Regions from separate parts of the Peribacillus sp. NPDC097198 genome, predicted to be linked through region 2. Evidence: riboswitches for the same ligand, from Rfam matches in the RefSeq annotation. Region 2 holds a riboswitch; the other holds the start of a gene.
The links. A riboswitch is a leader RNA that binds a small molecule or an ion and turns the genes downstream of it on or off. The one in region 2 is predicted to bind thiamine pyrophosphate.
Positions count from the first base shown of each region.

Region 1: it holds a riboswitch for thiamine pyrophosphate, as region 2 does, so the genes downstream of both, thiT (energy-coupled thiamine transporter ThiT) here and tenA (thiaminase II) in region 2, are expected to answer to the same signal.

Region 1 covers NZ_JBIWDO010000002.1:193,311-198,672, reverse strand. Annotated here, with positions in the region: gene ACIQXQ_RS03980 (transglycosylase domain-containing protein) at 1-1,076, opposite strand, end outside; gene ACIQXQ_RS03975 (universal stress protein) at 1,367-1,891, shown strand; gene thiT (energy-coupled thiamine transporter ThiT) at 1,944-2,525, opposite strand; TPP riboswitch at 2,624-2,726, opposite strand; gene ACIQXQ_RS03965 (cation diffusion facilitator family transporter) at 2,977-3,864, shown strand; gene ACIQXQ_RS03960 (histidine kinase N-terminal domain-containing protein) at 4,088-5,197, shown strand.
Region 2 covers NZ_JBIWDO010000002.1:464,376-469,737, reverse strand. Annotated here, with positions in the region: gene ACIQXQ_RS05380 (ABC transporter ATP-binding protein) at 1-419, shown strand, start outside; gene ACIQXQ_RS05375 (DUF459 domain-containing protein) at 495-1,193, opposite strand; gene ACIQXQ_RS05370 (GNAT family N-acetyltransferase) at 1,351-1,860, shown strand; gene ACIQXQ_RS05365 (aspartyl-phosphate phosphatase Spo0E family protein) at 1,913-2,089, opposite strand; gene ACIQXQ_RS05360 (Fur-regulated basic protein FbpA) at 2,316-2,579, opposite strand; SAM riboswitch class I at 2,678-2,781, opposite strand; TPP riboswitch at 3,086-3,191, shown strand; TPP riboswitch at 3,260-3,352, shown strand; gene tenA (thiaminase II) at 3,458-4,147, shown strand; gene thiW (energy coupling factor transporter S component ThiW) at 4,148-4,681, shown strand; gene thiD (bifunctional hydroxymethylpyrimidine kinase/phosphomethylpyrimidine kinase) at 4,650-5,362, shown strand, end outside.

The sequences.
Region 1 (5,362 bases), 270 kb from region 2:
CCAGGAGATCTTTTCAGTTGCGTCGCCCGATTATATCCCATGAATTGATGCTCGCCCCTCCCCCCAACAAGGGCCTTAATGCCGCCTGTTTTAGGATGAAGAAGGACAGTTCCACTTTGCACCAATATGTCATTGCTTGTCCCAGAAGGGAAATTGGCATCCTGGCTATAGACTGATTCGGCTGCCTGCTGCATCGATTGATCTAACGTGGTATATATTTTATAGCCCCTAGTGAGTAATTGCTGGAGCTCCAATCCATACATGGTGGAGGCTTCAGATAGGACATGGTCTATATAATAAGGATACTTCCCTTTTAAAGGATCTGTATCTTCACCTAACTGCAGCGATACTTCATCCTTTTTGGCAGAAGCCGCTTCCTCTTCGGTCAAATATCCGTGTTCGGTCATTCTAGACAGTACCAAATCCCGTCGTTTAACCGCCCCTTCTGGATTTTTGTACGGATCGAGCTTGGAAGGCAAGTTAATGACCCCAGCAAGCAAAGCCCCTTCGGCGACGGTTAACTCAGAAACATCTTTTGAAAAATATATGTTCGCTGCCTTTTTGAGTCCCCATGCTCCATGTCCAAAATAAACTTGATTCACATACATTTCCAAAATTTCATCCTTTGTATACGTACGTTCCAATTCTTGAGCGATGAAAAACTCTTCTATCTTTCTTTTCAAGGTCCGATCTGATTCAAGCATGGTGATTTTTACAAGTTGTTGGGTAAGTGTGCTCCCGCCTTCAACAACGCTTTTCGCCTTGACATTTTTCACCATCGCACGCATGATCGCTTGATAATCTATGCCATGATGTTCATAAAAACGGTGATCCTCAATGGATACGACCGCTTGAATGAGATGTTCCGGGATCTCCTCTATCGCGACGCCTTCCGATTTATTAGCCGTGACGGTACTGGCTAAGTTCCCATCCTCGTCATAAATCTTGGTCGGTTGCTGAAGTTGATCCTGGAGATTGCTTATATCCACAGTTTGTTTAAAATATATGAACAAACCGGCTCCCACTACGACAATGATTGATATAATTATAAGACCTATTTTCAATAACGCTCTCATTTGTACCCCCATTTTCCCAGATGCGACATGCTCCATTAAAAATATTTTGCCCTTTTTATGAAAGAAAACTCTTGCAATGGCTAAAAGGGAAAACAAATTCCACAACATTTTTCCCCTTATCCTTTTCCATACAAAGTGCCTACAATATTTCTCCCTTTCATGCCTAGTCTTTTCTTTTTCCATACCCTTTACCCACATTTATAAATCAATATACACCTGAAAAAGGCATGAAACCAATAAAAACGGGTATATAACCTATAATGACAAATTATGGGGAGAGATGATCTTAGATGAAACAATTAAAACGTATCGTCGCCGCTTATGATGGAAATGAAGAGAGCAACCGCGCAGTGGAATATGGAGCTTCATTAAAAAAGGCCTTTCCGGAAGCTGAATTGACCATTGTTCAAGTTCTGAATCCAAAAGGTGAAAGCCGCATCATCGAGAGTGCATCCGCTCCTGGGTTCGTACCGGCAGCAGGATTTTATGTCGACCCTTCACAAACGCATCCCGTAACAGAAGTAGAACAACAAAGTCAAATGCACATGAACGATACTCCCACCGTTCATGAAAACAATGTGAGGATGGCTGAAAGCAATATGATGAGATTGCTCAGTGAATGCCAGGTTAATGGAAATATCGAGATTTTAGAGGGAAATGCCACCGATAGCATATGTGACTATGCAAAGCGGGCGAATGCCGATTTAATCATCGTCGGCAACAGTGCAAAAAGCGGCCTGGAAAAGTTCTTCCTCGGAAGCACCAGCAGTTCCATAGCCAAGCAGGCACCTTGCTCGGTATTTATTGCAAAATAATGGAGAAAAGGGCCGGCTCATAATTGAGCCGGCCCTTTTTATAGGTCTGTCCTTAGATGACTTTCTTCAACAAGACATTCGAAGCAGCCGAATAAAGCACCATTACCACGATTGCTGATAAAATAAAACTAAACAGCATATATGTCCCATTGTAAATCAAGGAATAGAGGACGACTGGTTGCCCGTTTGGCGCATATTCCCCAAAGAAAACGATACCTGCTGTAAAATGGCAAAGAAACCTCAGGAAGCTCCCCACAAACATGCCACAAACCGCATATATATCCCCTCTTAACCGTTTTCCCCCTTTACGGTTATTCACAAATTTATTCATGAACAACCCGGATAATCCCACGGCGGTAAAAGCAAGAAAATATTCGATAAATCCTTGAAGCGGCGTTGCCAGAAATGCCAAACCAGTGGCAATCTGCAAAAGCCCCAATAGTAAACCGGTGGCCATTCCGCCCTTGATTCCCCAACGATAGGCCATTAAGAATATCGGCACCATGGCAATGGAAATCGATCCCCCCTGTGGCCATATCCTTGCAAAAACAAAACCGGAGACTATATCCAGCAGTAATGCCAATGCAGAAAAAATCGCGACCTCTGTCATGAATAATGTTTTATGTTTCATCATCTCTCACCCTTCTCCACGTGCAAAAGTGCCCATGAGTCCCGTGTCGCTTTTTTGGCATGCAAAAAAGCAACACCAGGGCGGTAATGGATGCCCAGTATTGCTATCCAAAACCACATCCCTACGCTAGTACTAACTAACAGGTTCATAGGGTCTGAACTCAACCGTTCACTCTCAGCCATCTTGGCTCCCCTTGTGGAAGTATTTAATTTTTGTTCCTCGGTTAGAATATACTACTAGTTTCTCTAATTGACAAGTAAATAACACGATTATATCCACGAGTATTTTTCCCTATTACTGGTTATATTTTTTCATCCAGCCAACTTCTTTACACGTCCTCAATACACATGCCATATGCCAAGTTAGATGGATAAAGACGACAATTTTTCTATAGACTCACTAGGGTTCAATTTGATATCTTTATAAAGGTTATTTTGCACGAGGGGGAAAAGACATGGATAAACATTCAATTTCTGCAGAAAAGGGCGCCTATATCAGTATAGCCGCATACATATTCTTGTCGGCCCTCAAATTAACGTTTGGTTACTTTGGAGACTCGAAAGGACTTTGGGCAGATGGTTTAAACAACACGACCGATATCATTGCCTCTGTCGCTGTATTAATAGGTTTAAAAATATCAAAGCGACCACCGGATAAAAATCATTCATACGGTCATCTGAGAGCTGAAACCGTAGCGTCTTTGGTTGCCGCCTTCATTATGATCACCGTCGGATTACAGGTCATATACAGCGCCATCGAATCATTCTTTTCGCAGGACGCGACAGTTGTACCGAATATGTTCACAGCTTATGTCGCTTTATTCTCCGCCATCTTCATGTACGGGGTTTATCGTTATAACTTGGCTTTAAGCAAAAAAATAAACAGCGCCTCCATCCATGCTGTCGCACAGGACAACCGTTCTGATGCTCTGGTCAGTATCGGTGCTTTCGTAGGTATTATCGGTACCACAATCGGCATAGACTGGTTGGATGCGGTTGCCGCTTTAGTGGTAGGCCTGATGATCTGCAAAACGGCTTGGGATATTTTCCACGACGCTTCACTTTCCTTGACCGACGGTTTCGATGAACAGCATCTCCAACAAATAGGTCAAACCATCCTGTTGACGGATGGGGTGAAAGACATGAGTGAAATTAAAGCACGGATGCATGGGAATGAAATTCTGGTTGAAACTACCGTGCATGTCAATCCGCTCTTGACCGTCATCCAAAGTCATGACATTACAGTGAAAGTTGAAGAAAACTTATTAAAGGAACATGACATCAAACATGTCATTGTCCATATCGAACCCTATACATTTCAAAAAAAAGGTACCCGTCAATAATGAACGGTGCCTTTTTTATATGTGTAAACCCCCTATTAATACAATGTTTACCTAATATAAACAAAGCCTTTCCCCTTTTACCGATCATTTACCGCATGAATGAGTATTTAAAGAACGCTTTTAATCTGTTATTATTAAAACCATATATTGCATTTTGGAATTATATTCTAATTCATTCATAATTAAGTAAGATAAATTCATTTTCCTACACATGGAGGGCAAAATGGTATTGAATCGAGAAATGACTCTTCACTTCCTATCTTCTCATAAAACTACTATCCTTACCGAATGGAAAGAGCGATTAAAGCATTTATCAGATGGCTATATAGAATATTTTGAAGAAGAAATAGAAAAAATTCTAAATTCACTGATGAAACAACTGAAAAATACAGATACTAACATAGATGATATGCTGAAGGATTTAGGGGAAAAGATTTCAGCCGGCCGGGTTAAACAGCATTTGAATATGGATATGTTCTTTTCCATAACCTCTACCGGAAGATCGATCATCATTGATCAATTTCTCGCTTACGAAGCCATCAAAGGAGAACTATCTGCGGTTATCCACCAAATAAATGCGTACTTCGATAAACTCATTTATTTCGCTTTATCCAGTTATACCGATTTAAAGACGAAGCAGGTTGCGGAGCAATATCAGCTGATCAATCCAAATCATAAAGACCGTTTGACCCTTTTAGGCCAGATGACATCAAGTTTTGTCCATGAGTTCCGGAATCCCCTTACTTCCATCATGGGTTTCATTCAATTATTACAAGCCGAACAGCCAGAGATTAAGTATCTGGACATCATTTCAAAGGAATTGGATCAGCTTAATTATCGGATTACACAATTTCTTAACCTTTCCAAGAGGGAAACGGATACTACACAAAATGAAATATTTCCAATCGCCCCCCTGGTAGATGAAGTGATTGAATTCCTATACCCTAGCATCTTGGAAGTAAATGCTACCGTCTCCTGTAATATCGAGGGCGATGCCCAGTTGGCCGGCTCCAAGGAGGAATTCAGGCAAGTATTACTCAATATCATATTGAATGCCCTGGATGTGGTTACGGAAACGCCAAATCCATCCATAGACATTTCCGGTTCGGTCGCATCAGGTTTCTTAACCTTGAATATTTCTAATAACGGTCCAAAGATACCTTCCGAGGTGCTTCCTAGCATCTTTGAACCCTTCATCACAACGAAAAAAAGGGGCACAGGGTTGGGACTATTCGTTTGCAAGGAAATCATCCTGAAGCATCAAGGCACCTTGACTTGTCATTCAACAGACTTCTTAACTACATTCTCCATACGCGTAAAAACAAAATCATAAGTAAAAGTCACCAAATCAAGGGGAAGTAGTGTGTAATTTTTGACTGATTCCCTGATAGTTCCTTATACTATAATTAGGTGACTTGTATAATCGTGATGAATAAATCTACAGATTCGTAAAGAAAAGCTCGAAGACATTCATTTCAAGATCATTCCATCTACTTTT
Region 2 (5,362 bases):
TCGAAGTGGCTAAGGCGGCATATGCTCATGATTTCATCAAGACGTTCCCAAAAGGATATGACTCACAAATCGGAGAACGTGGGGTCAAACTTTCTGGTGGCCAAAAGCAACGGATTGCCATCGCCAGGGCCCTTTTGAAGAATCCCCAAATCATCATTCTCGATGAGGCGACGGCATCGCTCGATACGGAATCCGAACATCTGATTCAGGAAGCGTTATCCAACCTATTAGAGAACCGGACTTCAATCGTCATTGCCCATCGGTTATCAACCGTTCAAAAGGCAGATCAAATTGTCGTTCTTGAAAAAGGGGTAATTCAAGAAAATGGAACGCACGAACAACTGCTACTAAATAATGGTCGCTATCGGCAGCTCCATGACTTACAGTTTCCACAGGCGGAGGCACCATCAGAAACATAACCAACCAGAAATCCGCCCCCGATAAATAAACCTAAAAGGGCATGGAAATCAAGTTTCCATGCCCTTTTATCGTTCTTATTTAAAATCATATTTATCTAAGATTCGATTGGTTATAAGCTGATAGCCTTCTTCATTTGGATGAATTTCATCACTGAAGTATGCTTTTTTATCTTTGTTTTCGAATAAATCGTTTGTAGGGATATACTTTAGTCTACTATCCTTGTCCACCATCTTTTGAATCGAATGATTATAATCACTAATATGGTTTTCTAATTTCAAGTCGTCTTTATTGGGGTTATATAACCCTATCACCAAGATATCAGCTTTATTATTTTTCTTTAGAAGCTCAGAAAGAATTTTATCTAAATGTTGTACATACTCTTTCTTTTCATCATTTATCTTTTGATCATTGATTTTTTTTAAGTTTCCACCATTACTGTTAATTAAATCATTGATTCCGATATAGACGATAAATGTGTCAGCCTTATCCAATTTTGTGTTAATCTCAAGATCTTCGAGCTGTTTAATGACACCGTCCGTTTCCTGACCTCTAATACCATAATTCCAGAATTGGACTTTTTCTGAATCGGAATCATTCGTTTTATGTTTCAAGTCATCAATATATCCTTCCCCTTCTTTATCGCCCTTTCCATAAGTCAAAGAATCTCCAAATGCCATGACTCTTTGATCGTTTTTCGCATCTACTGCCTGAAACGCATAGGCAACTAAACAAATAACAAGTACAATAAAAAATAAGCCAACGATTTTCTTCATTTGTTTTGCTTCTCCTTTTGTATTCACTAGGAAGTATTTTATTTTTAAATACCCAAAAAGAGGACAAGCCTAACATTTGAATAACTTAATAAAAATTAAATTGCATGATGCACCTGTACTGGTGATTGGAATGCCATAATAAATGGATTGGAGCTTAATGATGAAGGAGTTTACAGAATTCAGGGAAGCAGTATTTGAGGATTTGCCTAAAATTATCGAAATTTACAATTCTACAGTACCTTCGAGGATGGTCACTGCGGATACAGAACCAGTTACAGTAGAATCACGGCTCAAATGGTTTGAGGAACATCATATTCTCAAACGGCCATTATATATGATCATACATGATGGAAAAACAGCTGGATGGATGAGTTTTCAATCTTTTTATGGTAGACCCGCATATGATTTTACCGCTGAAATTAGCATCTATATAGATGAGGAGTTCCGTGGGAAAGGAATTGGACAACTTTCAATCCAAAAGGCTATAGAGGCGAGTCCGAAGATAGGGATTAAGACACTTCTTGGATTTATTTTCGCACACAATGTACCAAGTATTAAGCTTTTTTCAAAATTCGGTTTTGAAAAATGGGCGCATTTACCGAAAATAGCAGAACTCGATGGAGTGGAACGCGATTTGGTCATTCTTGGTAAACGTGTCACTACATGACTTCCATTGCAAAAGGCGATTGCCTGGATTTGAATGGTCTGGGATGTACTGATTATTCGCGACAAACTCCCAGGAATTTTATATGTGTGACCGCATTCAATAAAGAATCCAACTCTTGACTTGCTTGAATGGTCATCCTGCTTGTCAAACCATAATTTTTTGCTAACATAATCATTTCTTTTCGTTTTTCTTCAATTTTTTCAACTGTTGTTATATGAGGAGGCTTCAATATAATCACTTCCTATTTTTCAATTATTTTACATTTTTATCATAACCAAAGCACTAGGCGAAATCAATCATTTTACATGTTTTAAATATGTTATTTCACTAGTGAAATGTGACAAAATACCCATTATATTTTTATATTTTGTACTTTTTATGTCAGTTCAAAGAGAAAAAGCATTCGCTTTTACACAGCAAATGCTTTTTCTCTTTGATTGTTCACTATAGGTTAACTAAGTCATGCACTCTGGAGGTGACTCATTACCTGATCTATCTATAACGATCTTATATTCATCTTCAAGAGCTTTTAATGGAGCATCATAGAGATGCTTTTCATCAGAGGTTTTGTATACACCATTTGATAATAGTTCTTCTATCAACAATGCTCTCCTCTGTTCTTTTTTCTCGAAAAACTCTGCCATATGAATGGCCCCTTTCCTTTTATTCATATTTTCCACATATAATGCCCCTAATCTTATAGGCTTTGCTAAAGCCAAAATATATATACCTGTTGTATGGGATTCTTAAACCCTATTTGACAAAAATAAAAACCCCTTCTAATCCAAGAAGAGGTCGACAGAGGTCCGTTCGTCTCTTCTTATCTTCCAAGCGATTGCTTGTTGGAAGAAGCACAGTTCCCCGATGGGTCTGTTGCCGAGGTTTCATAGGGCCAAGTCCCTCCACCTCTCTGGATAAGAATACAGAATATAAATGATTTTGACATGATTTTATCCCACTTGCAAGGATAAGTCAATTACATTCAAATAATTTTTAATTTTTATATTATTTTTCCGTGTGCCCTTTTAGCACAAGGTAAGACCATATCCCTATTTTGCTAATAACTATATTTCCCTCCAATTGACCGTGGGTTAGGTATGCTCCATTTACCATTGGGGATTTTATCCTACTACCCCTTTCACGCCACAAAATACTCATAAAATTCTATTGGATTCAAAGGTTGCATTTTCCTTTTTATCTGATATGATGACAATAATCACATACGAAATACCACTAGGGGAGTCTTCTATAAGACTGAGATGGAATGATGTTCCGGACCCTTTGAACCTGATCCGGGTGATGCCGGCGGAGGAAAGTGGATGATATCGTCGTCGTATATTTGACTTCATCCATCTGCCCCGTTCCGTTTTCAGGAACGGGGTTTTCGTTTAATTGAATAATAAACTGCTAGGGGAGCCATTAATAGGCTGAGAATCAAACCCTTTGTACCTGATCTGGTCATACCAGCGGAGGAAAGCAGGTTGAAAAAGGGATTCGTACATTCCTAGAACAGCCGCTTTCTATATGAAAGCGGCTGTTCTTCATTTTTGGACACTCCCCTCCTTTGTATGTGAATGAATTATAAGGGGGAAAAATCATGACGAAAACCCAAATGAAAACTTTCAGTGCTAGACTCCACGAACGTTCAAAAGAAATTTGGAAAAAGAATCATACTCATCCTTTCGTTCAAGCAATTGGAAACGGGACACTATCAGAAAAGAAATTCGCCTATTACTTAAAGCAGGACTATATCTATCTTATGGATTATGCCAAGCTTTTTGCCTTAGGGACCATCAAGGCCACTAACCTTGAGATCATGACCAAATTTGCGAGTATTTTAAATGAGACTCTACAGGTAGAAATGGATTTGCATAGGAGCTACTGCAAGGAGTTCGGAATTAGTTCTGAGGAATTGGAAAATACCGAACCCACTCCGATTACCCTTGCCTATACAGGTTATATGCTCAATGCTGCCCATCATGGAACTTTAGCCGACCTTATTGCCTGCTTACTTCCTTGTGCCTGGGATTACTATGAAATTGGCTCGATATTAAAAGAACAAAATGGTACAGCACTAGAAACAAATCGTTATATCGCTTGGATTCAATCGTATGCATCCCCCGAATTCGCAGATGCGCACAAATGGTTGGCCAAGCTGTTAGACGAACTGACGGAAGATATGCCTGAAAGGGAATTGAAAAGATTAGAGAAACACTTTTTAATGACCTCCCGATATGAATATTTATTTTGGGACATGGTTCACAACGAACAGGTTTGGCCGCTTTGAATGCTAGGTACTGGTAACTTGTTACGGAAAATGACGTTGACTAGCTTGTTCACGGCCATCACTACACTGACTAGCTCATTCGTTTACATCCCTGTTGGTTTTGCGAAGGTGTTTCCTATTCAACATGTAACCAACGTCATGACAGCCGTTATGTTGGGGCCGGGTTTTGCTGTGACACAGGCCTTTTTAGTATCCCTTCTCAGGAACATGACAGGTACAGGTTCCATTTTTGCATTTCCGGGCAGCATGGTTGGTGCCCTGCTGGCGGCCTTCCTCTACCAAAAAACAAGAAGGATGGGACACGCCTGCTTGGGAGAAATAGTGGGGACAGGCATTCTCGGATCCATCGCCTGTTATCCGATCGCGCTTTTATTATTGGGAAAAAAAGCGGCACTTTTTGGTTTTCTGCCAGCTTTTCTTCTTAGTTCTTTAACGGGCGCAATTATAGGCTTTCTTTTATTGAAAGTTCTCTTAAAAAATCATTATATGAAGGGGTTTTTTTATGAAAAGGGCACTAACGATCGCCGGATCTGACTCTGGGGGCGGAGCCGGCATCCAAGCTGATTTAAAAACATTTTCGGCCCATCGGGTTTATGGCATGTCTGTTATCACCGCCGTTACGGCGCAGAATACCTTGGAAGTTCGATCTGTACAGCCCATCGATCTCGCTGTGATTACCGACCAAATTGCGGCCGTTTTTGAAGACATTCGTGTCGACGTAGTAAAAATAGGGATGCTTGGATCAAAGGAGACGGTCGAAACCGTCGCCCATTCACTAAAATTATTTAAACCGGCTATCGTCGTCCTTGATCCTGTCATGATTTCCAAAAGTGGACACCATCTGTTAGATGAGAGGGCCGTTTCGTCGTTAAAAATCGATTTACTTCCACTTGCTACACTTGTCACACCGAATATACCGGAAGCAGAGGTCCTTACCGGATTCCCGATTCGGACGAAGCAGGACTTTTATAAGGCATGTACCGCTATTCTGGAACTGGGTCCGAAGGCTGTTTTACTGAAAGGAGGACATGCAGTAGGAAATCCAAATGACCTCTTTTATGATGGCAAGGAGTTCTCTTGGATCAAGGGTGAACGCATTCATACGAAAAATACGCATGGAACTGGCTGTACCCTTTCCTCTGCCATTGCATCTAATCTTGCTAATGGACTTCCTTTAGCGACGTCCATTGAACAAGCGAAAATCTATATTTCAGA